2 regions of the Vibrio sp. Vb1554 genome follow, and region 2 is predicted to be linked to the other one. Evidence: riboswitches for the same ligand, from Rfam matches in the RefSeq annotation. Region 2 holds a riboswitch; the other holds the start of a gene.

Region 1 (16,414 bases), on a different contig from region 2:
CGTACGTTTTTGCCTTCAACATGTACGACACCTATGTAAGGGTAGAAGATCGTGCCATCCGAATGCACCCAGTTACCCGCTTCGGCTGAGCTTCGGTATGAGCCCGCTGGGATCGTTAGCTCTGGGTGATCCCAAATAGTGATATTTAGGATATCGCCAGGTCCTACTTCGTATTCATATTTTGCGATTTCAATATCTAACTCTGGGTTTGGTTTTGAAAAAGGGTCCACTGAATTTAAAGACGTTACGCGCTCCAAAGTTAAGGGATAAACGGTAACCTGAGACTCTATATCACTCGATTCAGTGCTCATGACTGTTTTGTCACTGACCGAAAGGTGGCTACCAGGCAAAGTACACCCTGTAAGAAGGATAGGAAGTACTGATATCCCCAAAAATTTATTAAATGTGTTCATTGGTTTATAACTACCGAAAGAAAGTTTGCCGACTGAAATTGATTCATTCTAATTGAACTGCATTTCATCAATATTGATGATTTACTGCAGTTTTAAGCCTTTAGAAAGCGAGTCCATTCAGAATTATTTGTGTAATAAACACTCCAAATGGCTGCTAGCGACTTAGAGCTCTTAGTTTCATTAATGAAGGTGTGAAAATCCGACCCACAAAAAATAGTCAACTATTATCCATCTGGTTGCAATAAAGGCAACAAGTTACTTGAAAAAATACTGACGAATACATGACAAAATTGTGTCTATTTAACGTTAATGAGATGAATGCATGATTTTGCACAAGCAAACAGGCAAGAATGTGAAAAAACTCATGCCAAAGTTGTATGCATCCTATTTACACTATATGCAACTGCCGTTATGCTTCCTGTTGCGGTCGGATATAACAACAAATATTGGAGCTAATTTTGAAAATCAAACTTTTAACGGCAAGTGTGGCAGCAGTCCTACTAGCAGGTTGTGGTAGTGACAGCGATCCTGAGGTAAAAAGATACTCAGTTCAGGCTTATGACCCAGCTGTTATCGGCATGAAAGTTCAAGCAGTATGTGGTGGTGAGACATACGACGCTATTGAAAATACAACAAACTATGAAGGTATGGTTGGTAAAGCGCGTTTTGAAAATATCAACGTTGTAAATGCGCCAGGTGATTGTGCTTTCGTATTAACGCACACAGAAGATAGTAAAGACGCGTCAAATGGCAAACCTATTACATCTGACTACAAAATCCCTCAAGGCCTAGCCCAGGCGGATTCATTGGTAACAGGCTCTCCATTTACGACTTTGGTTGCTAACTCTTTAAAAGATGGTGAAGTATACTCTTCTGATATCGCTGAAAAAGTATTCGAGAATTTGGGTATCGATATCAATGCAAGTGGTAAAACAGTTGACGAAATCCTTCGTGATACAGAATCTGTAGTAGCAGGACTTGGCAGTGAGGGTGGTAACAGCGCACTTGCTACTCAGCTAGTTGCAACAGCAAACGTTGTATCAGATATCATCAAAGCGAACCCAATAGCTTCGCCTGAAGCTGTAGCTGTTGCTGCAAAAGCAATCACAGAAGATGTAATCGCGGCGAACCCAAATTATCCTGAGAATGATTCAGGTGACGTTATCTACGTAACGATTCCAGCTGAAGATACTCAGAAAGTTGTTGCTGATGTACAAGAGGCTATCGATAACGAGATTCCATTAGAAGATATCGAACCTGACGTACCACAAATTCCAGATGCGGAAGTCGGTGAGCCAATTGAACCTGAAGATCCACCGGGTCCAGGCACTGGCGCGACAGGCGGTAACTAAGCAAGTTTTTGCTGACAAATTCTAAAGGCCTCTTCAGAGGCCTTTTTTGATCCTATCGTATTGTAGTCATCACCTTTTAGTGAGCCCTTTTCTGTTTAAGTAAGGCAGGATATGCGGACGTGATTCCCCAGCCAATTTACTGGTGACTTCTTGCGACCAAGTACTCTGTTTTTGATTGCTCGAACGGTTTGCATAGTAGTTTTGCATAGTTTGGTCATACGTCTGAATATCATCCAAGTTTAGGTCTTGATACTGATTCTCATGCACCACGACATGCTTAGGTAGGCGAGGTTTTACTTCAGGGGTTTGATCTGGATGACCAAGACACATACCAAATAAAATGGCGGTATTTTTAGGTAAACCTAATAATTCGTCTACTTTTTGGGCATTGTTTCGTAAACCACCAATATACACACCTCCTAGTCCCATCGACTCCGCCGCAAGCAAGCAATTTTGTGCCATGATGCCCGAGTCTACAGCGCCTATTAGCGTTAACTCGGTAAAGTCAGCTTGAACATCTGGGTTGATACTGGCGTGGCGTTGGTAATCAATGCAAAACACCAAAAACTCAGCCGCGCTTTCAACGTACCCTTGATTTCCGGCATATTGAGCTAATAGCGTACGTTTTTCTTTGTCGGTCACGCGGATAATTGAAACGACTTGCAACATGCTTGATGAGGACGCCGCAAGGCCGGCTTGAAGAATGGCATCTAATTGTTCGCTCTCAATCGGTTGTGAGGTGAATTTTCGAATTGAGCGGTGATTGAGAATTGTTTGAATCGTGCTGTTCATGGTGACTTAACATCCCCTGTTACGTTAAAGGCTGAAGACTCACCTTAGCGACATTTGATGAGTCGGTAAACTATCTCAAAAGAAAAACAATGCTTGGCGCATAAGTGTGAAGACGATTCGAGATTACACCACTCGTTCTGTTTGAGAGCGTATATACTGTTTTTAGAATCAATAATTTAAATGCAGTGGAAAATATGAAAGAACTCATTGTTCATACAGTTACGGTGTTTATGGGCTTCTTTGCCATCATGAACCCTATCGCCAATATTCCCATCTTTTTGAGTTTAACTGCTGATGAAGATAAAGAAACCATCCGTTCCATTGCGCTCCGCTCGGTTTTTATTGCATTTATTATCATCGCGATATTTTCTATTGCCGGTAAGTTAATTTTTGATTTGTTTGGTATCACGCTTTATGCATTGCGAATAACAGGCGGTATTTTGGTGTTTTTGATAGGTTTTAACATGCTTCAAGGTGATTCGACGCATCAGAAAACCAAAGAGAAGGCGTATTCACCAGCTCAGCAACGGGCGGCATTGAGTATTGCAGTGTCTCCACTGGCGATGCCAATATTAGCTGGGCCTGGAACGATTGCTACCGCGATGAACTTTGCGACAGCGGGTGGTTTCGATCAAACCATTATTACTATCGTTTCTTTCGCTGTCCTTTGTGTGATCACCTATGTACTGTTTTTGTTTGGAGACAAATTGGTCAAAGCGGTTGGACCAAGTGCTCTAAATGTTGTGACTAAAATGATGGGCTTAATTCTAGCTGTTATTGGTACTCAAATGTTCATTGATGGCGCGGGCGAAGCCTATAAAACGGTTTTCTCCTAGATTTCTCTTAGACCTTGCCACCTTGGTTCAACCCGCAATTACATTTCTAACGGGGACGGATTTTTTGAACTTTAGTTTTCATTTTCTAAGAGAGAAATAAATAGACTTCACCTATTTCAATAATAAGAATATTCAATTGTTGTGATTGCACGAATTTCATTACTCTTTTGGCAAGGAGAATGGGGGAAATATGGCAACAAAAGCAATTGTAGTAGAAGGTGGCGCGATGCGAGGCGTCTTCGCAAGCGGAGTGTTAGATGCGTTTTTAGAGCAGAGTTATAAACCGTTTGATTTTGCAATCGGTGTATCTGCTGGTGCATCAAATTTGATTGGGTATTTGACCGACTACCCACATCGCAGTATTAACGTCATTACTAAGCTGGCCACAAGCAAACGCTTTTTTGACCCGACTCGCTTCGTTAAAGGTGGGGACCTCATCGATGTGAAGTGGTTGTTTGAAGAATCTAATCGCTTGTATCCCGTCGATGAAAATAAACTGTTTAATGGCGTTCCTTTTCTCGCAGCGACAACAAATGTAGATACAGGGCAGGCAGATTACTATCGCGTGACACGTGATAATTTTCACCATGCGATTGAAGCGACAACAGCATTACCGATTGCCTACAAGCATACCCCTTGTTTTTCTGGTGGTTGTTATACCGATGGTGGGGTCGCGGACTCTATCCCAGTGCGTGAAGCTTATCGTCGAGGGGCTCGCGACATAACCGTAGTACTCTCTCACCCGCTGAATTATGCCAAAAAGCCAGTTAAGACCACATGGCTGATGAAGAAACTTTTTGCGGAGCACCCCAAAATGGCGGATGCGATGTTAAGACGTGCAGATAACTATAATCAATCATTAGAGTTTATTCGTAACCCTCCACCAGGAACACATGTTAGGGTAATTGCCCCACCAGATAATTTTCATGTTCAGCGCTTATCAATGCGACAATCCGTTTTACTAGAAGGGTATGAAATGGGACTGATTGAGGGGCGAGCGCATCTCACTAGTTTATCTGGTGTTCATGGTTTAGACCGGGAAAATTGTCATTTTTGCGTTTGATTATAAAAGAGCCTCATAGTGAGGCTCTTTTGCGTAACGTTCAAAGGGGGATTTAGTTGACTTTATCCCAAGCCATCTCCCAGTGTGAACCTATTCCAGGCTCGTAATGGTTTGCGCTTTCTTTCCACTGCATACAGTAACCAGAGTATGGGAAAGGTTTACATTGATAAATGCCCCCGTCGCTGGCAAGCACTTTTGTGCCCGCCGTGTAGCTAGATAGTCCTTCAGGGAAGACAAAATCGTACTCACCAGATGGTGGCGGAGTAACTGACTCTTCTTTTAAGTGAAAGTCGAGTGTTTGCTGATCCACCAAGTTGCCATTTTTATCCTTAATACGTGTCACGAGCATATGGTGACCCGGCTCCGATTTACTTAAAGCGAGCGATATCGCCTCTACCGAGCCGTCTTTCATTTCGTTTGCCCAACTTGCAAGTGGTTCGCGATGGTGATTGTAAACGGTGAGTTCTGCATTTAAATCGCCTTCAGCAGTTAGTGTCAGATCCAACGTTGTCGGTGTTGACTCAATGATATATTCGTCTGCTAAGCCATCTACTGTGAGTGAGTATTCTGGAACAGGAGTTTCAATGTTATAGCCGATCTCTACTCGCTCAAGGCCGCTATTTGCTTGCAGATACACCGGATTAGTACCATAAACAGGAGTGAATTTATCCTCTGCATACTGCCCGGCTTGCAGTTTTGCTTGTTCTTGGTTTAGCTTAGTCGCGAGTGCGTAAGACCAGTTTTTCGCTTGGCCCATTGCTGCATCGGTAATTTCTAGTTCAGTTCTATACGCTATGTTTTCACCTGCTTGATCAAATACGCGCGTATAAACCGAATCCCCAATATTTAAATCCATTGTAGGAATAATTTGACCGCCTTGCTTCCAATCTGGAATAACGGGACTGTCACCATCAAATTTCACATCGATCACGTTATAAAATGAGGCTGCAGTGTCGCCAACATCCCATACTGCCAGGATGACATGGTATCCCTCGCGAGTAGGCACATTACATTGATGGCTTACCTGTTTCGGGGGTTGAACCATATTGCCGTCGACGACACAGAAAGGAGTTAGATCAAAAGAGTCTCGTGATAGTGAAGCGTTTGGGTTCCAATCAGGCTTGGTGATGTAATATTTCCAGTCGCGCGTCACGTGGTTAGCGGTAAATGTCCATTCAAAAGTTTGTGTACCTGCTTGAATAGTGCGTTTTACCCAACGGTCGGCAGTTTGCTCATCAAGGGCAGCTGCTAAAGCGGTTTCGGCACTCGCTATTTTACCATCGCGAGGCCCTGTTTCGGGAAAGCCATCAGGGCCTTCAACGCTTTGCGGTTCATATTGAATCGCACCGCAGTTATTATTTTTTTCGTTAGTATCTGGCGTTGGATACTTACATAGTGCCGAGCGACTTGCAGCGACACCACCATTGGTTTCTGATACATAACCGTGAGCCGCAGCACCTGAGCTAATGCTTGCAAGTGCTAACGCGAGTACGGATTTGGTTGGAAATGATTTCATCACATGTCCTCTGTTATGGCTGACAAACTAGTGTCACACCCCGGCGCATGCTGAGCATAAAGCAACGCTACAGAAATTGGACTTCTGTAACACTGCGTCATGGTAACCCCGCTATCATGAGCATTCTTTTAGATTTTTAAATGCTGACAGACCGGAAGCTTTGCGTCCCACCCTTTCGAATGGTTTGCCGAAATGTGATTGAGCAGCCAAAATTTAGCTTAAGAATTTACATGTGGAAAAGTAAACGTCACTGACATGGAATCCTGTTCTCAAATTGAAAGATAACGATATCTTAACCTCGTCAATATTGTGCAGTGTCGTATTGCAAGGTATTGATTTTAATTTTGTTTTTATCCTTTTTATAGTCATGGTGAATGAGTGGGGGTGGGGATAAGTGGAGAGGAATCGTGCTAAGGGTGGAAGAAGTTCTGTCTAAAGGGCGGAGTGTACCGCCCTCTGGATGGTGTTATTTCGGCATAATGACAGTATCAATCACGTGAATGACACCGTTTTTAGCTTTCACATCGGTTGCGATGACATTTGCATCGTTAACCATGACTTTATCGCCCATGGTTTTAATCATCACATCTTGCCCCTGAACCGTAGTCGCTTTGTCTAGCTTAACAACATCGGCAGCCATCACTTTCCCTGGGACGACGTGATAAGTCAAAACAGATACTAACTTGTCTTTGTTTTCCGGCATTAAGAGCATGTCGACTGTGCCGTCTGGCAGTTTTGCAAAAGCGTCATCCGTTGGTGCAAAAACAGTAAATGGGCCTTCCCCTTTGAGAGTGTCAACCAGGCCCGCTGCTTTCACCGCAGCAACAAGCGTATTGAAAGAGCCGTTTTCAGCGGCAACGTCGACAATATCGGCTTTCATCATGCCATGCTCATGAGCCTTGACGGGAAGCATAAAAGATAATGTCGCCATCAGTGTAGCCGCGATAACTAAGATACGTTTGAACATAGTGTGTTCCTTACTAGTTGAGGGTACAACGGGTTCCCTGGAGTGTGTTTGCATTTGTACGCATTGTCATTGAAAGATGATCATCGCGTCCTACTTTCTTTTGAGGGTCTAACATGTCGCGCAAGAATTCGTCTGCCTTCTTGTTTCACATCGGCTCGTTTCCGCCACGTCCATAAGCGCTCTCTTGCTGCCTTAGCTGCGTTGTCTGGTGCGATAATAGGTGCAAGGTAACGGCTATCTGGCTGCAATTGATACATGACAGCTTCCATTTGGGTCATTGTCCAGGGCTCGAATAAAAGAGGGGGAGGAACCATTTGTAACTCAGGTACCCACTTGTAGATGAACGTACCGTTAGGATCATGTTCTTGGGCTTGCTTGATCGGATTATAAATACGGATTGTGTTAGTCCCGGTTACTCCTGCTTGCATTTGGAATTGTGGGTAATGAATTCCGGGCTCAAAGTCGAGAAACAGTTGCGCTAAATGCGTTACACCTACTCGCCAATTCATGTTCATGTGGTGAGTAAGAAAGCTAACCAGCATGGCACGCATGCGAAAGTTAATGTAACCAGTGTGGTGCAAACAGCGCATGCAGGCATCAATCAAAGGTACGCCAGTATGCCCGGATTTCCATGCTGCTAACTTTTCTTCATCGAAAGTACTACTTTGTTTAATCAATGGTTCGTAAGCCCGATTAACGCAGTAAAACTCCATGTCGTATTCCGATTCGAATTTTTGGATGAAGTGACAGTGCCAATGAAGCCGTGAAGACAATGCAATTAAGCTGCGACGAAACCCAGCGACTTGCCAGTGTTTCAAAAGGTATTGATACACTTCACGCAAGGATATGTTACCCCAAGCGAGATATGGAGAAAGTCGAGTACAGGCTGTGCGTGAGGCTGTGGGACTAGAAATGCTTCGATAGTAATCACGACCTCGACGATGGAAAAAGTCCTCTAGTGTTTTCCAAGCGAGCCGGCTTCCTCCCGTTTGCATTCCTTTGCATTTTGATAGCCAGGATGATGGTGGCGAAAACGAACAGCCGAGAGCTTCTGCATCCAATGAATGCAATAAGTCGGTTTGGAGCTCAATAGGGCTTATTGAGGCTCTCATGACAGAGTCCCAATGTTTGTCCCAACCTTGCCGGTTTATTGCACCTCTGATTACAGCACCGTGTTCGAATTCAAACCAGTCGATGTTATGCTCATACAGCCAAGCGGCAACTTGTCGGTCTCGTTCAAAGGTGCAGTTGAGTCCTATTTCTTGGTGAGAAAAAACAGCGTTGATTTGATATTGCGCTTGAATTGATTGGAAACATGCTAAGGCATCGTCAAACAGCACCGTGATTCGATGCCCATACGCTTTGAGCGTCTCATCCATGTCTTGCAGTGATTGCCAAACAAATCGCCAGTGGCGCTCAGAATAGTGTGGGTTGTTCAATAGCAATGGTTCAACAATATACAAAAGCACAGTTGGGTGCTTTGTTGATAATGCTTGAGTTAGTGGTTGATGGTCAGTCAGCCTTAAATCTCGCTTTAACCACACGACATTGATTGTTTGCATCGGAATCCTCTTTGTTTCCGATGTTGTACGCAAGTAAACCGAAGAAATCTCATCCAATGATCGGTTTTATTCCACAAAACGTAGAGGTAACTTTTAGGGAGGTGACACATGGCAATAGCATTGAGTAAGTTACAAAAATACTTCTATGTGGACAAATTGGTCATTCATTCGCTTGATCTCGCATTGTATCAGGCATCTGTTGTGATTGATGGAGAAGCGCAATTTATCACTGATGACAACGGTATCTTTTTGAGGGCTCATTCCCTGATCGAGATGCAAAAGAAGTGCAGGAATATCAAAGCAAATAAGCAGGTCTTAGTGCATCAAAGTGCTTATGATGAAATGGTGGGGCTACCCGAAGGTAAAAGAGACAATCAACTAGAGGTATTGGTGAGGGATACAAAATTGTATTGAAAGAGTATTGGTGCGCAGTAAAAGCGAGCCACCTTACGGCAGCTCGCTAAATATAAGGAGAGTTAGGCTTAGTCTTGTTTACGCTGCGCTTCTTTTTGCGCGTACTTAGCGGCACGTCGAGCTTCTCTTTGCTTGGCACTTTCACCACCAACATGCTGCTCGCCTCGCTGCTCTGCAAGAACAATTTGTTTTTCACGCTCGCGGAATCGAGCAATTTGTTCTTCTGAGTGTTTGCCGTGACATTTTGGACAGCTCACGCCTTGCTCGAACAATTCTGACTGTTTGTCTTCTTCAGTGATCGGTAGACGACAAGCGTTACATAAATCGTAATCTGCTTTTTCTAGCTGGTGGTTCACGGCAACACGACCGTCAAATACGTAACAATCGCCTTCCCACATGCTCTCTTCTTGAGGAACTTCTTCAAGATATTTAAGAATGCCGCCTTCTAGGTGGTAGACCTCATCAAAGCCCTGTTCTTTCATGTAAGCCGTTGATTTTTCGCAGCGGATACCACCGGTACAGAACATCGCAACTTTCTTGTGTTTTGCCGGGTCCATGTTTTCTTTTACATAGTCTGGGAATTCACGAAAGGTTTCAGTATTTGGGTTTACAGCGCCTTTGAATGTCCCGATCTCGATTTCGTAATCATTACGTGTATCGACAACAAACACTTCAGGATCAGCAATAAGATCGTTCCACTCTTGAGGTTTCACGTAAGTACCCACTACGTGGCGAGGGTCTATACCTTCAACACCTAATGTTACGATCTCTTTTTTCAATTTCACTTTGGTGCGATTGAATGGCTGGGTCTCAGAATACGACTCTTTGTATACGGTGCCAGTCAAACGAGGTTCGTTGTTTAGCCACTCCAGTAGCGTATCAATACCTGCACGATCAGATGCAACAGTACCGTTGATACCTTCACTTGCCAGTAGTAATGTTCCGCGAATATGGTGTTTTTCCATCAACGCAAGTAATGGCTCGCGTAGCTCTTGATAGTTATTCAGCTCAACAAACTTGTACAGCGCACAAACTACATACTGACTCATGAGGTTTCCTTTAAAAATACAGGTGGTCAACGACCTTAAAATTTTAGCGGCACGAAGTATACCTGACTAAACTAGTCGGAAATACGGACAAATTATACGGATATTATGAGTAGGCGGGGCCTGGCGGTCTTTGGTAGGGGGAGCATGTCCGCAGGTGAAGCCGCTATGTGTTCAAATTATAATCATTAATTATAGTGGGTTAGGTAGGTTGGAGCCGATACTTTTGGTTTAAATTTATGCCGTTTTGGGCCCTTCAAAAAAGTTAGGCGCAAGAAGCACCAAGTAATCACCGGAGTCATTGACAAGGAAAGGACATGTCGCAGTTTTATACATGAGGTGGTGAGGGATAAAGGTTTAGGGACAAAGAGTGAATGACTGATCGCCATTGTTCATAAACCGCTATAAACGCCTTTTCATCAAATACTAAAAAGGCGTATTTCTAACGTCTGTCCTGCTTATTTCAACGCAGCTGCGGTCTGTTTACCCATGGCAATGAGCCTGTCGAGAATGCGTTCACCGTCGGCACGCAAACCGTTGTGCTCGTACTCGTTGGTGATCCACGCTTTTGAATTTGGGATTAACGCGAGCGTCTCTCGGCTGATATCCATTTCAACAAACATATCATCGGCGTAAACGGCGCAACTGACCGGCACTTTGTTCTGAGCCAGTTGTGTTTGATCGTACAGCGCAGTCCAATCTTTTTTCGCTGCCAATATTTCTGCGGCGTCTTTTAGTGGTTTGAGGTTAACGTATTGGTCGAACATCCATGGGAAGACCATTTCCCCCGTAAAGTAAAATGGCTTGCCAGATTCATAATTAAACTCTGATCGGGTTTGGCGAACGCGGTGCGCACTCCAATTCGACGCGAAGCTTTGACAGTAAATCGATTCATGCAAAATGGCGTAGATCGGGTTGGTTTGGAAGTTTTGCTGCGCCAACATATCGTTTAAGAACTCATAACGAAGTTGTGGTTTGCCGTTCACTTCAATCAACGCGCTTTCTAGCCAATAGTAAGTTGGTAAGAAAGTATCACTCACACCAAAGTTGATGCCGATTTGTTGAAATTGTTCCACCGTGAAGCGTTGACCATTTGGTAGGTACTCTTCATTTTCTAGCAAGTGATTCGCAATGTTTTGGCAAAGTTGCTGTGCATTGGGAAATTGTTGGAAGAACGCTTGGTTTTTCTCCATGGTGCGTTTGAAAGTGGCTTCATACACATCGTCGGTATGACGCGAGACTGATGGCACGCCACCTGTGATGTAGCTTTGTAGCAAGCTGTCTGGGAACAAAGACAAATAGGTGAGGGAGCAAAAACCACCAAAGCTTTGACCTAAGATCGCCCATTTTTCGACGCCAAATTGCTCACGAATGTATTCCGCGTCGCGCACGATGTTATCCGCTCGGAAGTGGCTCAAGTAGTCTGCTTGTTGCGCTGGCGTGAGGTGAGCAAGCGTCTGGTGATTAATTACGCTGCTGTTGCCCGTACCGCGCTGGTCGAGAAGCAAAACTCGGTACTCTTGCAGGGCGCGTTTTACCCAGCCGTTATTGCCGTTTTGACGCGGAGAGGGAAAGCCAGGTCCGCCCTGAAAGTAAACCAACCAAGGTTTGGTCGATTCTTCATCGCCAACTAGGCAAACCGCACGGGCGAAGACTTCAATGGTGTCTTTGCTCGCGTCTTGGTAATCCAGAGGAACGGTAAAACTGTGGGGAGTGTAATGCAATCCTGCGTCGATAAATGATTGAGCGTTCATTGTTATCTTTATTTCCTTATTGAGGGGTAGCGCTACTTTACTGCGAATGGCATGAAGAACCAATGCTATTTCCCAATTGCCTCTTCAGTTCTATACCTTGATCAAATCAATGTAAGTTCAAGAAAATGAAACGATTAGCGACTGGTGCAACTGGTTGAGTGAGCTATGCTCAATAGAGTTGCGACAAAGTAAGAGCATGGAGGAAGTCGGATGAAAGTGTCACTGGCTCGATGGACAATTGTGACTTGTTTAATAAGCGTACCTACTTTTGCCGTTGTTACGCCCAACCCACCTCAGTTACAGGCAAAAGGCTACGTATTAATGGACTTTCAATCCGGTGCCATTATTGCCGAGCATAACGGGCGAGCAGGGCTTGCTCCGGCGAGTTTAACCAAGTTGATGACCGCTTATGTAGTTGGACAAGAAATCAAAGCGGGGCGTTTGAAATGGGATGATGTTGTCACCGTGAGTGAAAACGCGTGGTCGGCCAAGTTTCCCGGTTCTTCTAAAATGTTCATCAAACCGAAAGATGAAATTAGTGTTGCGAACTTAATGCGCGGCGTGATCATCCAATCAGGAAATGACGCGTGCGTTGCACTGGCTGAGCATGTTGCAGGCAGTGAACGCGGCTTTGTCGCCTTGATGAATGGTTGGGCGGAGAAATTAGGACTGCAAGACACCTATTTTGTGAACTCCCATGGTCTTGATAGTGATGGCATCCAAACCTCACCAACCGATATGGCAAGACTCATGCAGTCGATCATCAGCGATGTTCCTGATGTGTACGCGCTATACAGTGAGAAAGTCTTCAAGTGGAACGACATTACGCAGTACAACCGCAATAAGTTGTTGTGGGACAATTCCATTGATGTCGACGGGGGAAAAACCGGCTACACCAGCAATGCCGGATACAGCTTGGTGAGCTCGGCCAAAGAAGGAAGAATGCGCCTTATCTCGGTGGTGATGGGTACGCCAAGTAAACAGGCTCGGATCAGCCAATCGAAGAATCTACTCAGCTATGGTTTTCGCTTTTATGACACCAAGCAAGTTGCTAAACAGGGGGAAGTTGAGTCTAAAGTTCGCGTTTGGAAGGGAAATGCTAATCAAGTTGAGGCGATCTTTGCTAAAGATGCCTATCTCACTCTGCCTCGTTCAATGACGGCTGGGCTTGATAAGAGTGTGGTGTTAAATGAACCGTTGATTGCGCCGATCGCGCAAGGAGATGAGATTGGTAAGGTCGTTTGGAAAAGCGATGACAGTACCGTGGCGAGTTATCCCTTGGTCAGCAGCCAAGCGGTAGAAGAGGGCTCGTGGTTTGGTCAGCTTTGGGACAGTTTGGTGCTGTGGGTGAAATCATTCTTTAGCTAGAATAAAAACGAGCAGAAGTTTCTTTCTGCATTCTTTTGTTGATGACCGCCCAGCTAAACGCTGGGCGGTGTTTTATTTAACGGTTTATTCCGACAAGGTGATGATTGGTAAATCGTCCCAAATCTTACTTTCATCCGATGCGCCACCGGAGAAGTTCCAAGGGCCTTTGTCTTGCTCTAGCGGACGGTAAGTTGCTGAAAGGCCGTCTAAGTCCCAAGTCGAGACATAGAATCGGATTCCATCGAGCGACTCTGGGCGGCCTAATGCATCGCTAGCAAAGTCCATAGAAATGGTGTTGTTGGCTTTGTCTACTGTCACTGTTGGTGCTGGAGTTACGGCTTCTCCCCATGTCGTCGCATTTGCTCCTTTGGTGCTGTAAATCGAGCTTTGCCAGCCAAAAACAACCGCATTGCGACTCCAGGTTCCGTTTGGCATAGAAGCGTTGATCTTCGGTAGCTCAGACAAGTTGGTTGCGGCTTCTTCCGGTAAATCAATGAAGATGGTGAAACCAACGTGGTCAAAGCCGTTTGGTGGCAACCAAGTATCGGTGATCTTGTCCATAGTGAAGGTCAAGCGCACGTTACTGCCGACGGTAAATACCTCAGCTTTGTTGATTGCGAGTTGGCTGTTATCTTTATCGAACGTTGGATCCGTTGGTAGCGAGTAGTTACCGTTAGGACCGCCCATGCCATCTTGCGCATCGCCTGCGTCATCAATAGTGTCGTCTGGCGTGTTTGACCAGCTTAAGTCCGACACAAAGTTTACATCTTCAATGCCAGCTTTTTTCTCAGTAGAATAAATCGCGAAGCGGTGTTGTTGTTCGCCAATTGCAAAGTGACGAGTCGACAGCGTGACACTAAACTGACCATCAGCGCCTGCAGTAATGGCTTGCGCTGTTTCTAAGTTACCATCGACGACAAGGTTCAACTTCTCGTTGGCGTTCGCACTACCCGCGATAACAATATCACCAGTGATGGTTTTTCCTTCCCAATCCTGCGCCAGTTGTATGTTGAGGTCTGGGGTATCTACCGATTGGGTATCGTTAGTTTTTGAGTAAATCACGGCAGATTTGGCTGGTAGCTCAAGGGTTACGTGACCGTTTTCATCTGCGATTAACTGCTCTGGAGCGTCTACCCAGTTCGACATGATTTGTTGTTTGAAGACGGTGCCACCAACTTGTTCTACATCGAGTTGGTTCATCAACATTGGAGAGTTAGATGTGTTCATTACCACTAAGACTTCGTCGTTATCCAAAGTGCGGGTAAAGGCGAACACACCTGCACCAGCTTTATCGCTGCCAATGACTTTCATTTCGCCGCGTGTCATGACTTTGTTTTCGGTACGTAACTTAGCAAGCTCTTGGATGAACAAGTACATCTCGCTGTTTTGGTCGAATGAATCTACGCAGTCGCCGTCTTCACGGTAACCGCCAGCAAACATCGCATCGCGCGCTGCTGGCATCGCTTGCTCTGTACCTTGGTAAATCACAGGAATACCGGGTACGCTCATCATGGTGATCAGAGCTTGCTTCATATCGTTGACACTGCCTTGCGATAGAAAACGCGGCATATCGTGGTTATCAATGAAGTTCGGCATGATGTATGGATTTGGGAACATCTCCATCATTTTCTCAAGACGGAAGCGTAAGTAATCGGTCGGTTGCCCTGCTGCAAATACGCGCGTCATGGTCGCTTGCAATGGGAAGTTCAGTACCGAGGTTAACTGCTCCGGCGAGCCGCTTTCGCCGATGTAAGTCAGCATCTTCTCTTCGCCTTCTGTGTTGTAAGGCGTAGATGTTTCGAAGACTTCACCAAAGGTCAGGAAGTTATCGCGACCAGTATCAACCGCTTGAGTCATCACACCATCGTCGGCGTGCAGGAAGTCGTTCCAGAAATCGTGCTCAACAAACTTCACCGTATCGATACGGAATCCGTCGACGCCGACTTCGCGAATCCATTTTCGGTAGCTCTCTTTTAGATAAGCGCGTACTTCAGGATCGGACGTATTAAGGTCATCCAAATCAGAGAGCTGCCAGGTTTTTTCTTGTACCGGATCGTTGTGGTCGGTGATGCTTGGCGTCCAGTGGTAGCTGCCTGTGCCATCTTCTTTACACTCATTCTTGTTGAGCGGGTAAGGCAGTTCTTGTCCTGCTGGTAGCGCATTTTCAATCAAACGGAAACCTTGGCAAGGTAGGCTAGGATCGTAATTGTATGGGTCATCGTAAGTGAAGAAGTTACCTACGTGGTTGGTCACGATGTCTTGAATCAAGAACATGTTACGAGCGTGCACTTCTCGCGCTAACGCTTGGTAGCTTTCCATGTCACCAAAGTGCTCATCCACTTTTTGGAAGTCACGCGCCCAGTAACCGTGGTAGCCACCATAGTTTTGTTCTGCATCCCACCATTGGTTTGCCACTGGCGGAGTAATCCAGATCGATGTGGCACCGAGAGTTTCGATGTAGCTTAACTTATCACTCACGCCAACGAGGTCGCCGCCGCTGAACTTTTTATCCGAAGTCGGATCGAATTCGTTTTGCCCTTGATCATTAAGAGCGCTGTCGCCGTCGTTAAAACGGTCGATCATCAGGAAGTAAATGATTTGATCTTGCCAATCAGGAGATGCCACGTGGCTGCCTGTATCGACTGGTGCGGTTTCGTCGCTTCCACAGCCAGAAAGAGCTAGAGCGATCGATAAAGGAAGTATTTTTATTTTATTCATTGAGTTAGGTAGAGTTTCAAACACGGTCTTTGCCTCCGTTATGCAGCAATGCAGAAACGATAAAGCAAAGGTTTGAAATTGAGAGTGTCATTTCACGCCAAAAAAGACGTGATATGATGTCACGAAGAGACGATTTTGATCTGACCGACAGTTTTAATTGAGAGGTTGCACAATAGGATATTGTATCGGGTAATGCTCTTTCGCGAGCTCGTTGTCGGATTCATCATAAAGGCGGAAACGGCACTGCTTTGCAGTTTGAGTGAGCGATAATTGCAGCACCCAACAAGCATAATGTAGCGAGTGTTGGGTCAAGCGCATTACGTGAGGTGTAGGGGCATCATCGACGTAACAGTCAATCCTCGCAACGTTTTCAAGTCGGCATGCCAGTTCGACAAAGAGCGTGTATTGCGCCCCAATATTAATAAGCTGCCGAGTCGGGACAATGTATTCCGTTGCGCCAATTAAAAGCCCCTTAGAAACCACGTAATCACGCTGGTGGTTATTCTCAATGTAACGTTCCCCATCGACTTCATAACAAAGGCGAAAGGTAAGGGGGTGCGCTACCGGAAGTTCGGTCGTTGCCCAGAGTTCGATGCCATGACTTAAAAAGCGC
Region 2 (16,414 bases):
TTCAACCTAATATCATACACGCGAACGATTGGCACACAGGTCTTGTTCCATTTTTGCTCAAGCACAGGTATGGCAATGATCCGTTTTTTGCTCATACTAAAAGCGTCATTTCAATTCACAATGCGGTCTTTAAAGGCGTATTTAGTTATGAAGACGTGCAGTGTTTGCCAGAGTTTCATTGTAGAAACGTTCCCGATGCTGCGGTGAGTGCAACGCATATTACGATGCTCAAAGCTGGTGTAATGAATGCAGATAAGATAAACGCGGTCAGCCCTACGTACGCAGAGGAACTCAAAACAGAGCTTGGCAGTCATGGAATGGCTTGGGAGTTTCAGCAACGCGCGCAGGACTTAGTTGGTATTTTGAACGGTTGTGATTACAGTGCTTGGAACCCGGAAACGGATACTTACTTGCCAGTTAATTACTGCGCCGACCAGCAAAGTATGTCGCAAGGGAAGAAAGCTTGTAAAAAAGCATTACAACAACGACTAAATTTGCCCGAAAAAAATGTAGCTATGTTCGGTATGGTTTGTCGATTGACCCAGCAGAAAGGCGTTCATTACTTGTTGCCTGCTTTGGCCGATTTTTTGAAGCACGATGTTCAGCTAGTTGTCGTTGGGACCGGAGACCCTATTCTTGCCGCTCAGCTACGAGAGGTTGCCGCGCAGTTTTCTAGCAAATTTGCCTTTGTAGAAGCGTATGACAATGAACTTGCGCATATCGTTGAAGCTGGTTCTGATTTCTTCTTGATGCCTTCTGAGTTTGAACCATGTGGCTTAAACCAAATCTATAGTATGGCTTATGGGACATTACCGATAGTACGCGGTGTTGGTGGCTTAAAGGACAGCGTTAGCGATTATGATGTAAACCCATCTGAAGCAACGGGGTTTGTTTTTTTCGAACCGACACCGCAGGCATTGTTGTTAACGATGCTAAGGGCACTGTTGCTCTACGCTCAAAACGAGCCTGAAGTGAATAAAGTACAGTTGCACGCGATGCAACAAGACTTTTGTTGGCAAAAGGCCGCAGAATCTTATTTGCAGCTTTACCACTCAGCGTTAGTTTGACTTAAAATTGTAACGAAAGGCACCGAATGAGGTGCCTTTATTATCTTGAGTAAGGGGAGTGTGGTAGGATGGCTTTTTACTCAATAGCACGATCTTTTTGATACTCAATATGACCCAGCCGCTACTTTTTCATAAAACCTATTTGCACCCTACTAGTCATGAGTGGGTTGTATTTGTGCACGGTGCTGGTGGTAGCTCTTCTATCTGGTTCAAGCAAATTAAAGCTTACAAGCAACACTTTAACTTATTGCTGATCGATTTAAGAGGTCATGGAAAGTCAAATCAGTTACTTAAAGAGCTCATTGCTAGCCGTTATACCTTTACGGAAGTTACCCAAGATATTTTGAAAGTATTGGACCATTTAAAGATCCAATCCGCTCATTTTGTCGGTATGTCGCTTGGTACTATTATTGTTCGAAACCTTGCTGAATTGTCATCAGAGCGCGTACGTTCGATGGTGCTCGGCGGTGCTGTCACAAGGCTTAACACTCGTTCTCAGATATTGGTGAAATTAGGTAATTTTTGTAAGCATATCCTACCGTACATGTGGCTCTACAAACTGTTCGCTTATATTGTTATGCCTCAAAGAAGCCAACGAGAATCTCGCCACCTTTTTATTCGCGAAGCCAAGAAGCTTTGCCAAAAAGAATTTAAACGTTGGTTTATTCTCGCCGCTGATGTAAATCCGTTAATGAAATATTTTAAAGATCGAGAGTTACCCATTCCGACTCTTTACTTAATGGGCGACAGGGATTACATGTTTATTAAACCTGTCAAAGAAATGGTTGCAGCACATAAGCTCAGCATTCTACGAGAAATCCCGAATTGTGGTCATGTATGCAATGTAGAGCGTCCAGAAGACTTCAATCAACACTCCATCGAGTTTATTAAACAGCAAGCTGTATGTGCTTAAAACTGAGTGCATCCACTGAATAGGAGAGCCGCTATAGCTCTCCTAGTTGATATCCACATTGCCAACATGCACCAAATTGCCCTTCGTTTATTTCATGACATTTTGGGCATTGCCAATCTTGATACTCATGCCTATCGGATTGTTTTCGATATGCTTTTACTATTTCTTCAGCTTTCATCTTTTGTGCAGTGTCAAAAAGCCACACATAAGGATCGGTATCATCACCAAACGGCAGTTCTCCTTTTAAGCCGAAAATACCTTCTCCACGAACTTCACAGTAAATTTGTTCCACTTTAAGCAGCTCACATACAATGTGTGCTTCTGCTGGGTTTTTAGCGATAAATATTTTCATCAAAATACCCACTTCACCAATTACGAGTTTTGCTGACTTGGTGTCGGCCTTACTTTATTCATAACCCATTTAGTGATGATTGGAAATAGTCCCAATAGCGCAAAAGACGCTAATACTGCGGGTGAAACAATGCCCGATAGGCTTTCAATTGTTGCTAATTGAGTACCTGCATTCAGATATACGGCTGTGCCTGGCAGCATACCTATTTGGCTAGTGAGATAAAATCTACCTACAGACATCGGCGTTAAGCCCATCAGTAAGTTGATTAGAAAGAAAGGGAATACAGGGATTAGACGCAAGGAAAATAGATAAAAAGCTCCGTCTTTTTCGACACCTTGATTAATTGCGTTGAGTTTATTTCCGAATTTGTTTTGTACCCAGTCACGCAATAAGTATCGGCTGCTCAAGAAGGCCAGTGTTGCCCCCATAGTGCTAGCGAAAGAAACCAGTAGCAAGCTTGTCCAAAAACCAAATAAGGCTGCACCAAGTAAGGTGACTACTGCCGCTCCTGGGATAGAAAAAGCGGTAATTGCAATGTAGGTAAAAAAGTAAATCGCAGCCGAGAATACAAAATTCTGATCGATGTATGTAGTTAGTGCTTCTTGTTGGGCTTTTGCATTCTCTAAGGTTAAATACTGGCCAAAGTTAATACCTAAAAAGACGATAGCCGCTAGTAGGATGAGACCTAAAATCAGTTTCTTATTCATAATTTTGATTCCAATTTGGGATATATGTAATAAGACAGTAGGAAAACCGAAAAAATTTCACAAAAAAACCGCAGATTAGACTGCGGTTTTACAAGATAGTTTTTAGGCCGACTTTTATTGGAGGCCGTTCATCAACTCATCTCGGCGAGCTTGAGGTACCACACTCCAATGAGTGCCGTTGATAGCACCTTCTAGTGCCCATAGCAACTCAATGTTGACGGTTGCAGAGTGCGTATCTCTTATCGCTTTATAGGCGTTAAGCGCACCTTCCTCTTCAAGCTTCTCTACGGATTCGATGCCGGCTTTTTTTAGCATGCGCTCGGTAGCCAGTCGTAAGTTAGGCAAATCTTTCAAACGGTTAGGCTTTGTACTTGCTTGCTGTTCTTTCTCAAGCTTTGCCTTTTTCAATGATTGATTCGCTACTTCGATTAAGCGTTCGCTTGATTCCCATAAATCGCTGGAAATAGCGTAGTACTTTGTAACGACTGGGAAGCCACGTTTTTTATAAACGTAAGGCTTTAGCCCTTGTTTCTCGAAGTCAGATGAAGTTTTTTGGTCTGCTCTGATATGAAGCTGATTGTTTACCACTAGTGCAAACATTGTTTCATCAGCGAATAGTCCGAAGCCACCAAACATTGAGCGCGACTTGATATTACCAAGTGCCTCAAATAGCTTCATAGAGTCTTTGAGTATCGGTTTATCCATGTTTTGTTATCTCGGTGTAATTAATATTACGCCACCAAAAGTCAGGTCCGAGAGAGTAGCAAACATGCGTAAAAACAATGTCATTACAGAGTAAAGTCATTGCTTACACACTTGCCATCGGTAACCCCGCTACCTTCCATATCGTAATATGGTTCAGGCCGGAGGCTTTGCGTCCCACTCTTTCGAATGGTTTGCCCTGTGCGTGACACAATGAGCATACTTCTTATATTGAATTAACATCACGGTTTAGCGTTAAAAGTGTGATTTCGGTTCAATAAAAATGATAGATTGAATGCTCTATTTTGCATATGGAAAGGTGTAAATTGGCCTTTGAAAAGTAGTTCTTAATATATATTACATTTATATAAAACAGGGAGTTAACGTTAGTCAATTGTTATTAGAGCAGTGTGAAGTATTAGAGAATGCTTAATTTTCCCAAAAAAATAAGCACCCCTATAGAGCGCTTATTTAACACGGTTAAATACAGTGAAATTTAGTTCATTTTTTTCACAGTATTTCGAATTACAAGCTCAGGTTGCATTTCGAAAATTCGTTTTTCGTGTTCTTTATCTTTGATACGCTCAAGTAGAATTTCGAATGCATTTTTACCAACACGACGCTTAGGTTGGTGGATAGTCGTTAGCGGTGGAGAGAAGTATTCCGCAAGCTCGATGTTGTCGTAGCCGATCACTGAAATATCTTCAGGAATTTTGATCCCGTTTTGTTGCAAGCGGCTCATTAGGCCTAGAGCCATTGTGTCGTTAAAACAGAATACCGCCGTCGGGCGCTTGTCCATTGCGGTAATTTTATCTGCAACTAATACGGCCGTATCACATTCAAAGTTACCTTCAAGGATCCAGTCTTCATTTACAGCTAGGTTCGCTTCGCTCATTGCGCGACGGAAACCTGCAATGCGCTCTTGGCAAGCAAGCTTTTCAAAATGACCGCTTAGACAAGCGATATCCGTATGACCATTGTCAATCAGATGTTTGGTTGCAATGTAGCCACCTTCTTCTGAGTTATCCATGATCTTGTCTGCTTGTGAGCTCTCTGGGCCCCAATCCATGACCACTTTAGGAATGTCCGCATGACGGTCAAGCATCTCTTTTAGTTCTTCGGTTAAGTCAGAACACATCACAAGGATGCCATCAACGCGCTTTTCAGCCAGCATACGAATGTAATCGCGTTGTTTTTCGTAAATCCCGCCTGTGTTACATAAAATCAGAGTATAGCCTTGGCGGTAACAGTAGCTCTCAACGCCATCAATCACTTCTGAGAAAAATAGGTTAGTTGATTGAGTTACTAACATGCCAATCGTACGAGTTGAGTTGCATTTTAGGCTGCGTGCAACGGCACTTGGCGCGTAATTCAGCTCGTCAACGGCTTTCATTACTTTTTCTTGCGTTGCTTCTGCAACGAAACGCGTTTTATTGATAACGTGCGAAACTGTCGTAGTGGAAACGCCGGCTAAGCGAGCAACGTCTTTTATCGTGGCCATAAATGGTGTCCTGTATCGAGCTACTGAAATATGTCGTATTGGATGTACCTGATGCTCTAATGGTTTCACACCTAGCAATCTAAAATTGGCGCTAAGTGTCTCGGCAGCGGTTGATCCAAGTGCGACAAAAGGGTGCGTAGCAGCATCGGTCGATGAATTTTATCTTTTTTCTATCTGATGAGAAATTGCCATCAACCTGTTAAGAAAACACAAAAACCGCTATATTTCAGCGGTTTACATATAAATCATATTTAATCGTTTGCGCTCACATTTTAGCCCTATGTGGACTGACTAGCAATGTTTTCAGCAAGAGATTTGTGTATTTGAAGTCACATTTTGACTGCTAAATAACCAAGCGTCTTTGCGCTAAGTTAAGGCAAACGAATATTATACCCAAGTTACTTACAATTGGTCACTTTCAGGCATACAGGAAGCCCGATAGGCAGGCTCCCTAAAAATAGGCGGCAATTATTCACCAAGAAGGTAGGCGCTGTCTAGTTTACAAAATGCAACTAATAGTTTCGCGACACTCGAGTAAAATCCAAATTCGTCGAATTTTTTACATTTGTCTGAAAACTGAGGTAACCAAGACATCAATTGTTGCTGGATAAAGTCGTTTTGTTTAACGAAGGCTTCTTCCATGTGTTTTTCTTGTTCAAGCTCGTTTGAGCGGATAATCATGTTCCCGAGAAAGTCGAGCTCAACGGCTAAGTGATCCGCAGGTTCCTTTAGGTTTTCGTCTACTTGAACGCCAAATTCAGCCATCAACTTTTCCATTTCCTCAGCTGGCTTGTCATTCAGTAAACCTGATTCACCAATGTACATGGATGCGTAAGGAAGAGCGCCGTATTTTTCTGTCTTCAAAAACAGTTCACAAAAGTCAGCTGCAAGCTCTAGTTGTGCATCTTCACGATCTTGTAACCGATTCAATGCATCAACTAGGCTATCAACAGCTGGTTTCAGCGACTCATTTTCACCTAAACCTGCGAGAAAACTGCGAATTTCAACACTGTGATAGGCTTCCAATTCTTTCTCTGTTAGTTCTTTTGCGAACAAGCTCGAAAACCACCAGTAAATTTCAGCGCGTTTTTCATTAAAAGCTTTCACTTCTTGCATTTTGGGCTCCTGAATGATGCTTCAAGTCATGCATCACAAAGTCAATTAGGGATATCCCCTAAGTGTAATCAATTAAAATGAATAGCAGTAACTATAATTGTTATGTTTTATGGTCAAAAATGACCGTTTATTAATAGCAATGGGCAAGCTTGTTTTGAATCAATAAAAACGCTAAATCTTGCGTTTTAATGTATCTATGACTAGAAATGTTACTAGTTATGAATAGAATACGTCTTGGATAATAAGAAGACAGAAAAGTGGTGTAAATGAGCTATCACGTATTAGTCGTAGAAGATGATGTTGTAACTCGTAGTAAGCTTGCGGGATATTTCCAAAATGAGGGCTACCAAGTCAGCGAAGCAGAGAGTGGCGCAGAAATGCGTGAAGTTTTGCAAGCGGGCGATGTAGACCTGATCATGCTGGATATTAACCTGCCTGGTGAAGACGGCCTGATGCTTACTCGTGAGTTACGTAGCCAATCGGATATTGGTATCATATTAGTAACAGGACGCACGGATAGCATTGATAAAATCGTAGGCCTAGAAATGGGTGCTGACGATTATGTGACAAAACCTTTTGAACTGAGAGAGCTGTTAGTTCGCGTTAAAAACTTGCTGTGGCGTATTTCAGCAGCGCGCAGTGGCAGCTCGAAAGCGAATGAAACCAGTGAAGAGCACATTGTGCGCTTTGGGGAGTGGACATTCGACATTCAACGTCGCGCACTTAGCCGCAACGGTGAGCCAGTAAAACTAACTAAAGCAGAGTATGAACTTTTGGTGGCATTATCGTCTTACCCTAACCAGGTGTTAAGTCGTGAGCGTATTTTGAACATGATCAGCCATCGAGTGGATGCGCCGAATGACCGCACCATTGATGTTCTTATTCGACGTATGCGCGCAAAAATGGAGTTCGATCCTAAGAACCCACAGATTTTTGTAACGGTACACGGCGAAGGCTATATGTTTGCTGGTGACTAGTTTGAACATAACTCAATCGTAAAAAGAAAAAGGAGAGCTTCGGCTCTCCTTTTTTGTGGCTTCAAGATAATACTAGTTTGCTTCAACCATTGGTGTTTGGCCGACAGTATCACGCAACCTTTGCCAAATACTGCCCAAGTACTCATGCCAATAAAGCTCTGTTTGTTCTAAGTAACGCGCTTTAGGTGAGTATTTATCCCAAGGTTGACTGATTTCGCTAATAGCTAAGAAGTTGGTCGGAGCTGGGATTGGTTTAATGCCTGCTGCGTTGAACTCATACAATGCACGGCTCATGTGGCTTGCAGAGGTGACTAACACAATCTCCTTTTGCTGAACGAATGCAGCCGCTTGACGTGCCTCTTCCCACGTATCCTTTGCATCCTCTAATAAAATGATATCGGATTTTGCTACACCTAAGGCTAGGGCAACGTTCGCCATCATTCTCGCGTGGCTAATTTCAGATCCGCCAGCATAGCCGGATAAGATTAATTTCGCGCCTGGATACATTCTTAAAATACGAATGCCCTCAGTTAAGCGCATTAATGCTGCACGGCTTAACTGCGAGGTGGGTGGAATTTCGTCATCGATAACATGACCATTCCCTAAAACCATCACGTAGTCGATGGTGCCAGAAACTGGCAAAAAGGCTTTATGCTCTCGCTCTAACGGCATAAGAAGCTTGGTTGAAACAGGTTGGAAGGCAACAAGAAAAATGCCAACAAAAGAGAATAGAACAACGAAGCAGCCAGTTTTACGTTTTGTAGTAAAACTAATGAGAGCAAGACCCAACAAGCCTATCAGCAGCAATGCCGGAAGGGGCATAAGCATGGCTGACACTACTTTTTTCAGCTCAAACATACATAAATAGTCCGAAAAAACATCAATTGATAATAAAAATGAGGGTATCCCTCTTTATTCCTGCTTTCCTTGTGCCAGAATAGCGGCACAATCCGTTATGATAACTCAGCAGAAGTGACAGAAGACCGCAATTTCGACGATATCGCCCACAAATTTGCAAAAAATATTTACGGCTCCGATAAAGGGGAGATCCGCCAAATCATTGTGTGGGAAGATTTTCTACAGATTCTAAGTGAATTAGATGCTGACCAGCAACCCCTAGAAGTGTTAGACGCTGGTGGTGGTTTGGCACAAATGTCGCAAAAGCTTGCTAAGCTCGGACATCGAATCGCTTTATGTGATCTATCTTCGGAAATGCTGCAGTTGGCTAAGCAGGATATTGAAAAAAACGGTTTGCTTGAGCAGTATCGCCTGATTCATTCGCCTGTCCAATCCATCGGTGAACATATTGATGGACGGGTCGATCTGGTTATGTTCCACGCTGTGATGGAGTGGCTGGTTGATCCTAAGGCCGCACTTGAAACAGTTCTAGAACAAGTAAAACCGGGAGGCATCGCATCAGTCATGTTCTACAACCACCACGGTTTAGTCTATAAAAACGTGGTTTGTGGCAACATTCCTCATATATTAGACGGCATGCCTCACCGAAAAAGATTTAAACTACAGCCGCAAAAAGGCTTAAAACCTGAAGAAGTCTACCAGTGGATAGAAAATTCAGGTTTTAATATTTGTGGCAAATCTGGTATTCGCTCATTTAGTGATTACATAGGCAATATGGAATACATGGGTGATTACGAGTTTGAAGATGTGTTGGCGCTAGAAAAACAACTTTGTCGACAAGAGCCATACCTCTCATTAGGCCGCTACATTCATGTGTGGGCTAAAAAGAACGATAAACAGGAATAACAATGAGTGAGATGACTCTCAATGCTGCAGAGCAACCAATCGATGAGCTGGTTGGCTGGGTTAAGCAGCACGATTTCTCGTTGAACCTGACCACAGAGCGATTGGCATTTTTGATAGCCATTGCCGTACTGAGTAATGAAAGGTTCGATGAAGAACTGGGTGAAGGTGAACTGCATGATGCATTTGCCATCGTCACTCGACTATTTGATGAGACCGGCGAAGCCTCCGCTTTTCGTGCGAACAATGCGATCAACGAGATGGTTAAGCAGCGTCTTATGAGCCGTTTTGTCAGTGAGATTACTGACGGAGCGAGCATTTACCGCTTGTCGCCATTAGCGATAGGAATAACCGACTACTACGTGCGTCACCGTGAGTTCTCGAAACTGCGTCTATCTATCCAGCTATCCATGGTAGCGGATGAAATGGCGAAAGCGATTGAGGCAGCACAAAAAGGTGGCACACCGGGTCACTGGAAGAAAAACGTATACGGTGTTTTAAAATATTCTGTAGGCGAAATCTTCGATCAAATTGACCTCAACCAACGTGTTATGGATGAGCAGCAACAGTCAGTGAAACAACAGATTGCTGACCTGCTTAACAAAGACTGGCGCGAAGCGATCAACAACTGTGAAGCACTTCTGTCAGAAACATCAAGCACGTTGCGTGAACTTCAAGATACGCTGCAAACCGCCAGTGATGAACTGCAAACTCAGATCCTCGATATTCAAGAAATTGTTTACGGTGACCCTGAGCTGGAGTTTATCGAAGAAGCCTTGTTTGGTCTGCAAATGAAGCTGGACCGAATCACAAGCTGGGGCCAGCAAGCGATCGACCTTTGGATTGGTTACGACCGACACGTGCACAAGTTTATTCGTACTGCAATCGATATGGATAAGAACCGTGCGTTTAGCTCGCGTCTGCGTCAATCCGTCAAAGATTACTTCGATGCGCCTTGGTATCTGACTTATGCAGATGCGGAGAGGCTTTCTGACCTTCGTGATGAGGCCCTAGTACTGCGTGATGACGAGGTAACGGGTCAAGTTCCGATGGAAGTAGAATACGAAGAGTTTCAACAAGTCAATGATGAGCTGTCTGAACGAATTGGTGACATGCTAAAAGCGCATAAAGATCAAGGCACACCAATCGATTTGAGTGTGGTACTGCGAGATTACCTTGCACAGCACCCTTACACTCATCATTTTGATTTAGCTCGCATTATCGTCGATCAAGCTGTACGTCTAGGGTATTCAGAATCGGATTACCAAGCGATTCAACCAGACTGGAAAGCAATCAACGAATTTGGGGCAAAGGTACAAGCGAATGTCATCGACCGATACTAATGAATACATGTCAGAGAATCTGGCAAAAGCAATTTCTAACCCTCTGTTCCCAGCGCTAGACAGCATGCTTCGAGCAGGGCGTCATATCTCAAGTGAAGATCTAGACAACCACGCGTTGCTGTCGGATTTCGAACTTGAGCTTTCTTCTTTCTACCAACGCTACAACACCGAATTGGTGAAAGCGCCAGAAGGTTTCTTCTATCTTCGTCCTCGTTCAACGTCTCTGATTGGCCGTAGTGTTCTTTCTGAACTGGATATGCTGGTGGGTAAGGTACTGTGTTTCCTTTATCTAAGCCCAGAGCGTCTTGCGCACGAAGGCATCTTCACTAACCAAGAGCTGTACGACGAACTGCTTGCTCTAGCAGATGAAAACAAGCTGATGAAGCTAGTGACGAACCGTGCGACTGGTTCTGACCTCGATAAAGAAAAGCTGTTTGAAAAAGTACGTACGTCACTTCGTCGTCTGCGTCGCCTAGGCATGATCATCAACATCGGTGAAACCGGTAAATTCAGCATCAGTGAAGCGGTATTCCGCTTTGGTGCCGATGTACGTATTGGCGATGACATGCGTGAAGCGCAGCTGCGTCTGATCCGTGATGGTGAAGCAGTAGTGCACACCAAAGAGCCAAGCCAAGGCAGCTTATTGTCTGAAGAAGATCAAGACGACCAAGCCCAAGAAGAAACAACAGAAGAGGGTGAAGCATGAGCATGATTGAACGCGGTAAATACCAATCGCTGACCATGGTCAACTGGAACGGCTTCTTTGCCCGTACGTTTGACATCGATGGTCTGGTCACCACGCTATCAGGTGGTAACGGTGCAGGTAAATCAACCACAATGGCGGCGTTCATCACCGCATTGATTCCTGACCAAACGCTACTGCACTTCCGTAACACGACAGAAGCAGGCAGCAGCCAATCGTCTCGCGACAAAGGTTTGTACGGTAAGCTACAGCCGGGCGCATGTTATGCGGCGCTAGACGTGGTGAACTCACGTAACCAACGCCTATTGTTTGCAGTAAAACTACAGCAAGTTGCGGGTCGTGATAAGAAAGTAGACATCAAACCGTTTGTTATTCAAGGTCTTCCAAGCCATGTGAAACCAACGGATATCTTGGTTGAAAGCGTATCTGCGACTCAAGCTCGTGTACGTCAAATCAATGAAGTAAAAGAATCAATCACAGAATTTGAAGGCGTTCAATTTAAAGCCTTCTCTTCTATCGTGGATTACCACTCGCAGATGTTCGAATTCGGTGTGATTCCGAAGAAACTGCGTAACTCTGGTGACCGTTCTAAATTCTACCGCCTGATCGAAGCATCGCTTTACGGTGGTATCTCAAGTGCGATTACCCGCTCGCTACGTGACTACCTTCTGCCACAAAACGGCGGCGTGAAAAAAGCGTTCCAAGATATGGAATCGGCGCTGCGTGAAAACCGCATGACGTTAGAAGCGATCAAAACTACGCAAGCAGACCGTGACTTGTTCAAACACTTGATTACAGAGTCGACCAACTACGTGGCAGCGGACTATATGCGCCATGCCAACGAGCGTCGTAAAAAACTAGAACAGACATTGTCTTTGCGTTCAGAGTTATTTGGTTCTCGCGAGACCTTGATTGAGCAAAACAATCTGCTTAACCGCGTTCAAGAAGAGCTGGAACTGTTGATCGAATCAGAATCTTCTTTAGAGCAAGACTACCAAGCGGCTTCTGATCACTTGCAATTGGTGCAAAACGCACTGCGCCAGCAAGAGAAGATCGAACGCTACCAAGAAGATCTTGAAGAGCTAAGTGAGCGTCTTGAAGAACAAATGATGGTCGTGGAAGAAGCGCAAGAACGCGTGATGATGGTAGAAGAGCAAGCGACCGTTGCAGAAGAAGAGGTGGATAGCCTTAAGACGCAACTTGCTGATTACCAGCAAGCTCTTGACGTTCAGCAAACTCGCGCCCTTCAATATCAACAAGCAGTTCAAGCGCTGGAGAAAGCGAAGCAGCTACTTGGCGATGACAGCCTAACGGCGGAATCGGCTCAAGCGCTTGTCTCTGAGCTTAAGAGCAAAGAATCAGAAAGCACCAATGCGTTGCTATCGGTTAAGCACAAACTGGACATGTCTTCTGCAGCGGCAGAGCAGTTTGAAACCGCGCTTAAACTGGTACAAAGCATCGTTGGTCAAGTTGAGCGCAAAGACGCGTCTGAGCATGCGAAAACTGCAATTGCGAAAGCGCGTGAGTCACAACAAATTGCACAAAACGAACAACAATGGCGAGCACAACACCGTGATCTCGAACGCAGCCTTAACCAGCAGCTTCAAGCACGTGAACTGGTTGCTGAATACAAAAAGCAATATCACGTTGAACTAACCGATGAGGTTACGTTTGAACAAGAACGTGAACGTCATGCGACGCAAATCGAATCACTAGAGATAGCTCAAGAAGAAGTTCGTGATCAGCGTGGTGAACAGCGCCGTCTAGAGCAAAACGCGGTGGCAGAAATCAGTAAGCTTGAAGCAATAGCACCAGCTTGGATTGCGGCGAACGATGCGCTAGAGAAACTGAGAGAGCAGAGCGGTGAAGAGCTTGAGGATCGCCATGCGGTAATGAACCACATGCAAGTTGTCCTTGAACAAGAAAGGGAGTTGTCTTTAGCTAAAGATAAGCTTGCTGAGCGCCGTAGCCAGCTAGACTCTGAGATTGAGCGTCTTGCTTCTCCTGGTGGTTCAAATGACCCTCGCCTGAAAGGTTTGGCAGATACGCTGGGCGGTGTATTGCTGTCTGAGATCTACGATGACATCACGATTGATGACGCGCCTTACTTCAGTGCGATGTACGGTCCGGCTCGTCACGCTATCGTTGTTTCTGACTTGTCAGGCATCGAAGAGAAACTGGTAGAGCTAGACGACTGTCCAGAAGACTTGTACATCATTGAAGGTGACATCGATGCCTTTGATGACAGCTCGTTCGATGCAGAAGAGTTAGAGGGCGCGGTTTGCGTTCGTATGAACGATCGCCAAATGCGTTACTCTCGCTTGCCTGAGATCCCATTGTTTGGCCGTGCGGCACGTGAGCAGCGTCTAGAGTTGCTGCGTAACGAACGAGAAGAAGTGGTAGAGAAACACGCAAAAGCGGCGTTTGATTCTCAGAAAATGCAGCGCTTGTACCAAGCGTTTAACCTATTTGTGTCTAACCACATTCAGGTTGCTTTTGACGCCGATCCAGAACAAGCACTGGCAACTATTCGTGATAAGCGTAACCAAATTGCTCGCGTGCTGGCGGATCTGGATGCGAAAGAGCAACAACAACGTTCTCAGCTTCAAACCAGCAAGCAAGCGTTGTCTTCTCTGGACAAGCTAGCGTCACACATGGTGCTTGTTGAAGATGAGTCATTGCAAGCGCGTTTTGATGAGCTAGAAGAGAAAATCGCTCAGCTTGCAGAGGCGAAGAACTTCTTAAGCAACCATGCAAAAGCCGTCGCGCAATTAGAGAATATTGCGTCTGCGCTTGATGCTGACCCAGAGCAATTCGATGCACTAGAAGCAGAATACAAAGCGGCAGACGAGCGGCTACAAGATCTTAAGAAGCAAATCTTTGCACTCTCGGATCTCGTTGAACGTCGTCACTACTTCGCTTACTCTGATTCAGTAGACCTACTGAACAAGAGTAGCGAACTGAGTGAGCAGTTAAAAGCTAAACTGGTTCAAGCTGAACAAATGCGTACTCGCTCTCGTGAAGAGTTGAAGCAATCGCAAGGTCAAATGAACCAATACAACCAAGTATTAGCTTCATTGAAGAGTTTACACCAAGCGAAACTGGAAACGGTTCAAGAGTTCAAACAAGAGCTTCAAGAGTTTGGCGTGAACGCTGACGAAGGTGCAGAAGAGCGCGCAATGCGTCGTCGTGACGAATTGCACGAGCGTCTACACACGTCTCGCAGCCGTAAGAGCGAATACGAGCGCACGATCACCTCTACTGAACTAGAGATGAAAGGCTTGGCAAAACGTCTGAAGAAAGTTCAGAAAGAATACGTTGAGCTGCGTACGTTCGTGGTTGCTGCGAAAGCTGGCTGGTGTTCAGTACTTCGTCTGGCGCGTGAAAACGATGTTGAGCGTCGTCTACACAAGCGTGAACTGGCTTACATGTCAGCGGATGAACTGCGTTCGATGTCGGATAAATCACTGGGTGCGCTGCGTCTAGCGGTTGCGAACAATGACGACCTGCGTGATGCGCTGCGTCTATCAGAAGACAACGCTCGCCCAGAGCGTAAAGTTCTGTTCTATATTGCTGTATACCAACACCTTCGTGAGCGTATTCGTCAGGATATCATCCGTACTGATGACCCAGTTGAAGCAATCGAAGAGATGGAAGTCGAGCTGGCGCGTCTAACGGAAGAGCTAACGCAACGTGAAAACCGTCTAGCGATCAGCTCTGAGTCGGTAGCGAGCATCATCAAGAAGACGATTCAGCGTGAGCAAAACCGTATTCGTATGCTGAATCAAGGCTTGTCGAACATTTCGTTTGGTCAGGTGAAGGGCGTACGTCTAAACGTGAAGATCCGCGAAAGTCACGAAGTGCTACTGAACGGTCTAGCGACACAACAAGAGCAGCACAAAGACCTGTTTGAATCGACTCGCTTTACTTTCTCCGAAGCAATGGCGAAGCTGTTCCAACGTGTGAACCCACATATCGATATGGGTCAACGTTCTCCTCAGGTTTTGGGTGAAGAGCTACTGGATTACCGTAACTACCTAGAGCTAAGTGTAGAAGTGAACCGTGGTACAGATGGTTGGCTACAGGCTGAGTCTGGCGCGCTATCAACAGGTGAGGCGATCGGTACTGGTCAGTCAATCCTACTGATGGTTGTTCAAAGCTGGGAAGAAGAATCACGCCGCCTGCGCAGTAAAGACATTGTGCCTTGTCGTCTGCTGTTCTTAGATGAAGCAGCGCGTCTGGATGCGAAATCGATCGCGACATTGTTCGAATTGTGTGACCGTCTGGATATGCAGCTTCTTATCGCGGCACCAGAAAACATCAGCCCAGAGAAAGGTACGACCTACAAACTGGTGCGTAAGGTGTTTAAAGACCACGAACACGTACACGTAGTGGGTCTGCGCGGTTTTGGTCAAACGGATAAGCCTAAGACCGAAGCACAAGAGATGATTGAAGAGTTTGAATCGTAAACTTCGAATCTAACAAAACGCCCGCAATGAACGCGGGCGTTTTTGTATCTGTTTACGAGGCAGGCTTCGAAATACATAAGATAAGCCGAGACTGTAGGACGGCAGTCTCGGCTTATTAACGGAACTTAATGAGGAAGCGACGTTTATTCCTCTGGAATATCGTCCCTGACTTCGATCATTTCAGCAAGCTCTTCAAGTGCTTGGACAGAAAGCTCAGACAAGCGTTGTAGGTGTTGGTCTAAGCTCTCTTGTTCTTCAAGCTCTGGTTCATCATTATTTGTTTCTTTTATTAGCATTTCCCAACCTCTCAAGTTGAGTAAGGGGAGCTCTCATCATACTCAAAAGGCAAAGTAGAAAAGAAACGATCTATGTTGATTTTGTTAGCTCGATCATTGATTCAACTTATATATGAGAAGGATGTGTTTAATAAGGAGAGCAAGTGCAAGGTTTTTGGATGCGGGAACAAAAACGCCAGTAATCATGACAATTACTGGCGAGTAATAACGAACATTAGGTCGGAGGGTTAGAACAACGGCTTCACACCGAACTGCTCTGCTGCGTAAGCGACGCGTTCAATCGGTTTTGGATACTCAGCAGGTGTGCCAAGGCTCTCTATGTGTTTCAAACGAGGAAGCAAGCCTGCACCATTAGCGATTTGGATTGCCAGACCAGGGCGAGCGTTAAGCTCTAAAACCATAGGTCCTTCATCTTTATCCAGCACCATATCCGTACCCATGTATCCCAAACCTGTCATTTCCCAGGCACTTGACGCAAGCTCCAGCAAGCGCTCCCAATGCGGTACT

The links. A riboswitch is a leader RNA that binds a small molecule or an ion and turns the genes downstream of it on or off. The one in region 2 is predicted to bind cyclic di-GMP.
Region 1: linked by a shared signal. The riboswitch ahead of gbpA (N-acetylglucosamine-binding protein GbpA) and the one ahead of R8N28_RS12010 (TfoX/Sxy family DNA transformation protein) in region 2 are both predicted to bind cyclic di-GMP.

Annotation. Positions count from the first base shown of each region.
Region 1 is NZ_JAWPOJ010000003.1:139,328-155,741, forward strand. Features, by position in the region: gene R8N28_RS04135 (polysaccharide export protein) at 1-413, opposite strand, end outside; gene R8N28_RS04140 (hypothetical protein) at 872-1,765, shown strand; gene nfsA (oxygen-insensitive NADPH nitroreductase) at 1,835-2,557, opposite strand; gene R8N28_RS04150 (MarC family protein) at 2,752-3,393, shown strand; gene R8N28_RS04155 (patatin family protein) at 3,584-4,456, shown strand; gene gbpA (N-acetylglucosamine-binding protein GbpA) at 4,509-5,972, opposite strand; cyclic di-GMP riboswitch class I at 6,071-6,171, opposite strand; gene R8N28_RS04165 (fasciclin domain-containing protein) at 6,439-6,939, opposite strand; gene R8N28_RS04170 (cryptochrome/deoxyribodipyrimidine photo-lyase family protein) at 7,020-8,501, opposite strand; gene R8N28_RS04175 (DUF6482 family protein) at 8,610-8,915, shown strand; gene R8N28_RS04180 (rhodanese-related sulfurtransferase) at 8,984-9,964, opposite strand; gene R8N28_RS04185 (alpha/beta fold hydrolase) at 10,420-11,715, opposite strand; gene R8N28_RS04190 (D-alanyl-D-alanine carboxypeptidase family protein) at 11,926-13,083, shown strand; gene R8N28_RS04195 (alpha-amylase family glycosyl hydrolase) at 13,168-15,825, opposite strand; gene R8N28_RS04200 (helix-turn-helix transcriptional regulator) at 15,955-16,414, opposite strand, start outside.
Region 2 is NZ_JAWPOJ010000012.1:13,349-29,762, forward strand. Features, by position in the region: gene glgA (glycogen synthase GlgA) at 1-1,067, shown strand, start outside; gene R8N28_RS11995 (alpha/beta fold hydrolase) at 1,177-1,980, shown strand; gene R8N28_RS12000 (DUF2007 domain-containing protein) at 2,012-2,332, opposite strand; gene R8N28_RS12005 (TVP38/TMEM64 family protein) at 2,353-3,039, opposite strand; gene R8N28_RS12010 (TfoX/Sxy family DNA transformation protein) at 3,154-3,744, opposite strand; cyclic di-GMP riboswitch class I at 3,861-3,950, opposite strand; gene purR (HTH-type transcriptional repressor PurR) at 4,238-5,242, opposite strand; gene torD (molecular chaperone TorD) at 5,711-6,358, opposite strand; gene torR (two-component system response regulator TorR) at 6,625-7,335, shown strand; gene elyC (envelope biogenesis factor ElyC) at 7,408-8,193, opposite strand; gene cmoM (tRNA uridine 5-oxyacetic acid(34) methyltransferase CmoM) at 8,308-9,099, shown strand; gene mukF (chromosome partition protein MukF) at 9,102-10,439, shown strand; gene mukE (chromosome partition protein MukE) at 10,420-11,145, shown strand; gene mukB (chromosome partition protein MukB) at 11,148-15,611, shown strand; gene R8N28_RS12055 (hypothetical protein) at 15,755-15,907, opposite strand; gene R8N28_RS12060 (alpha-L-glutamate ligase-like protein) at 16,135-16,414, opposite strand, start outside.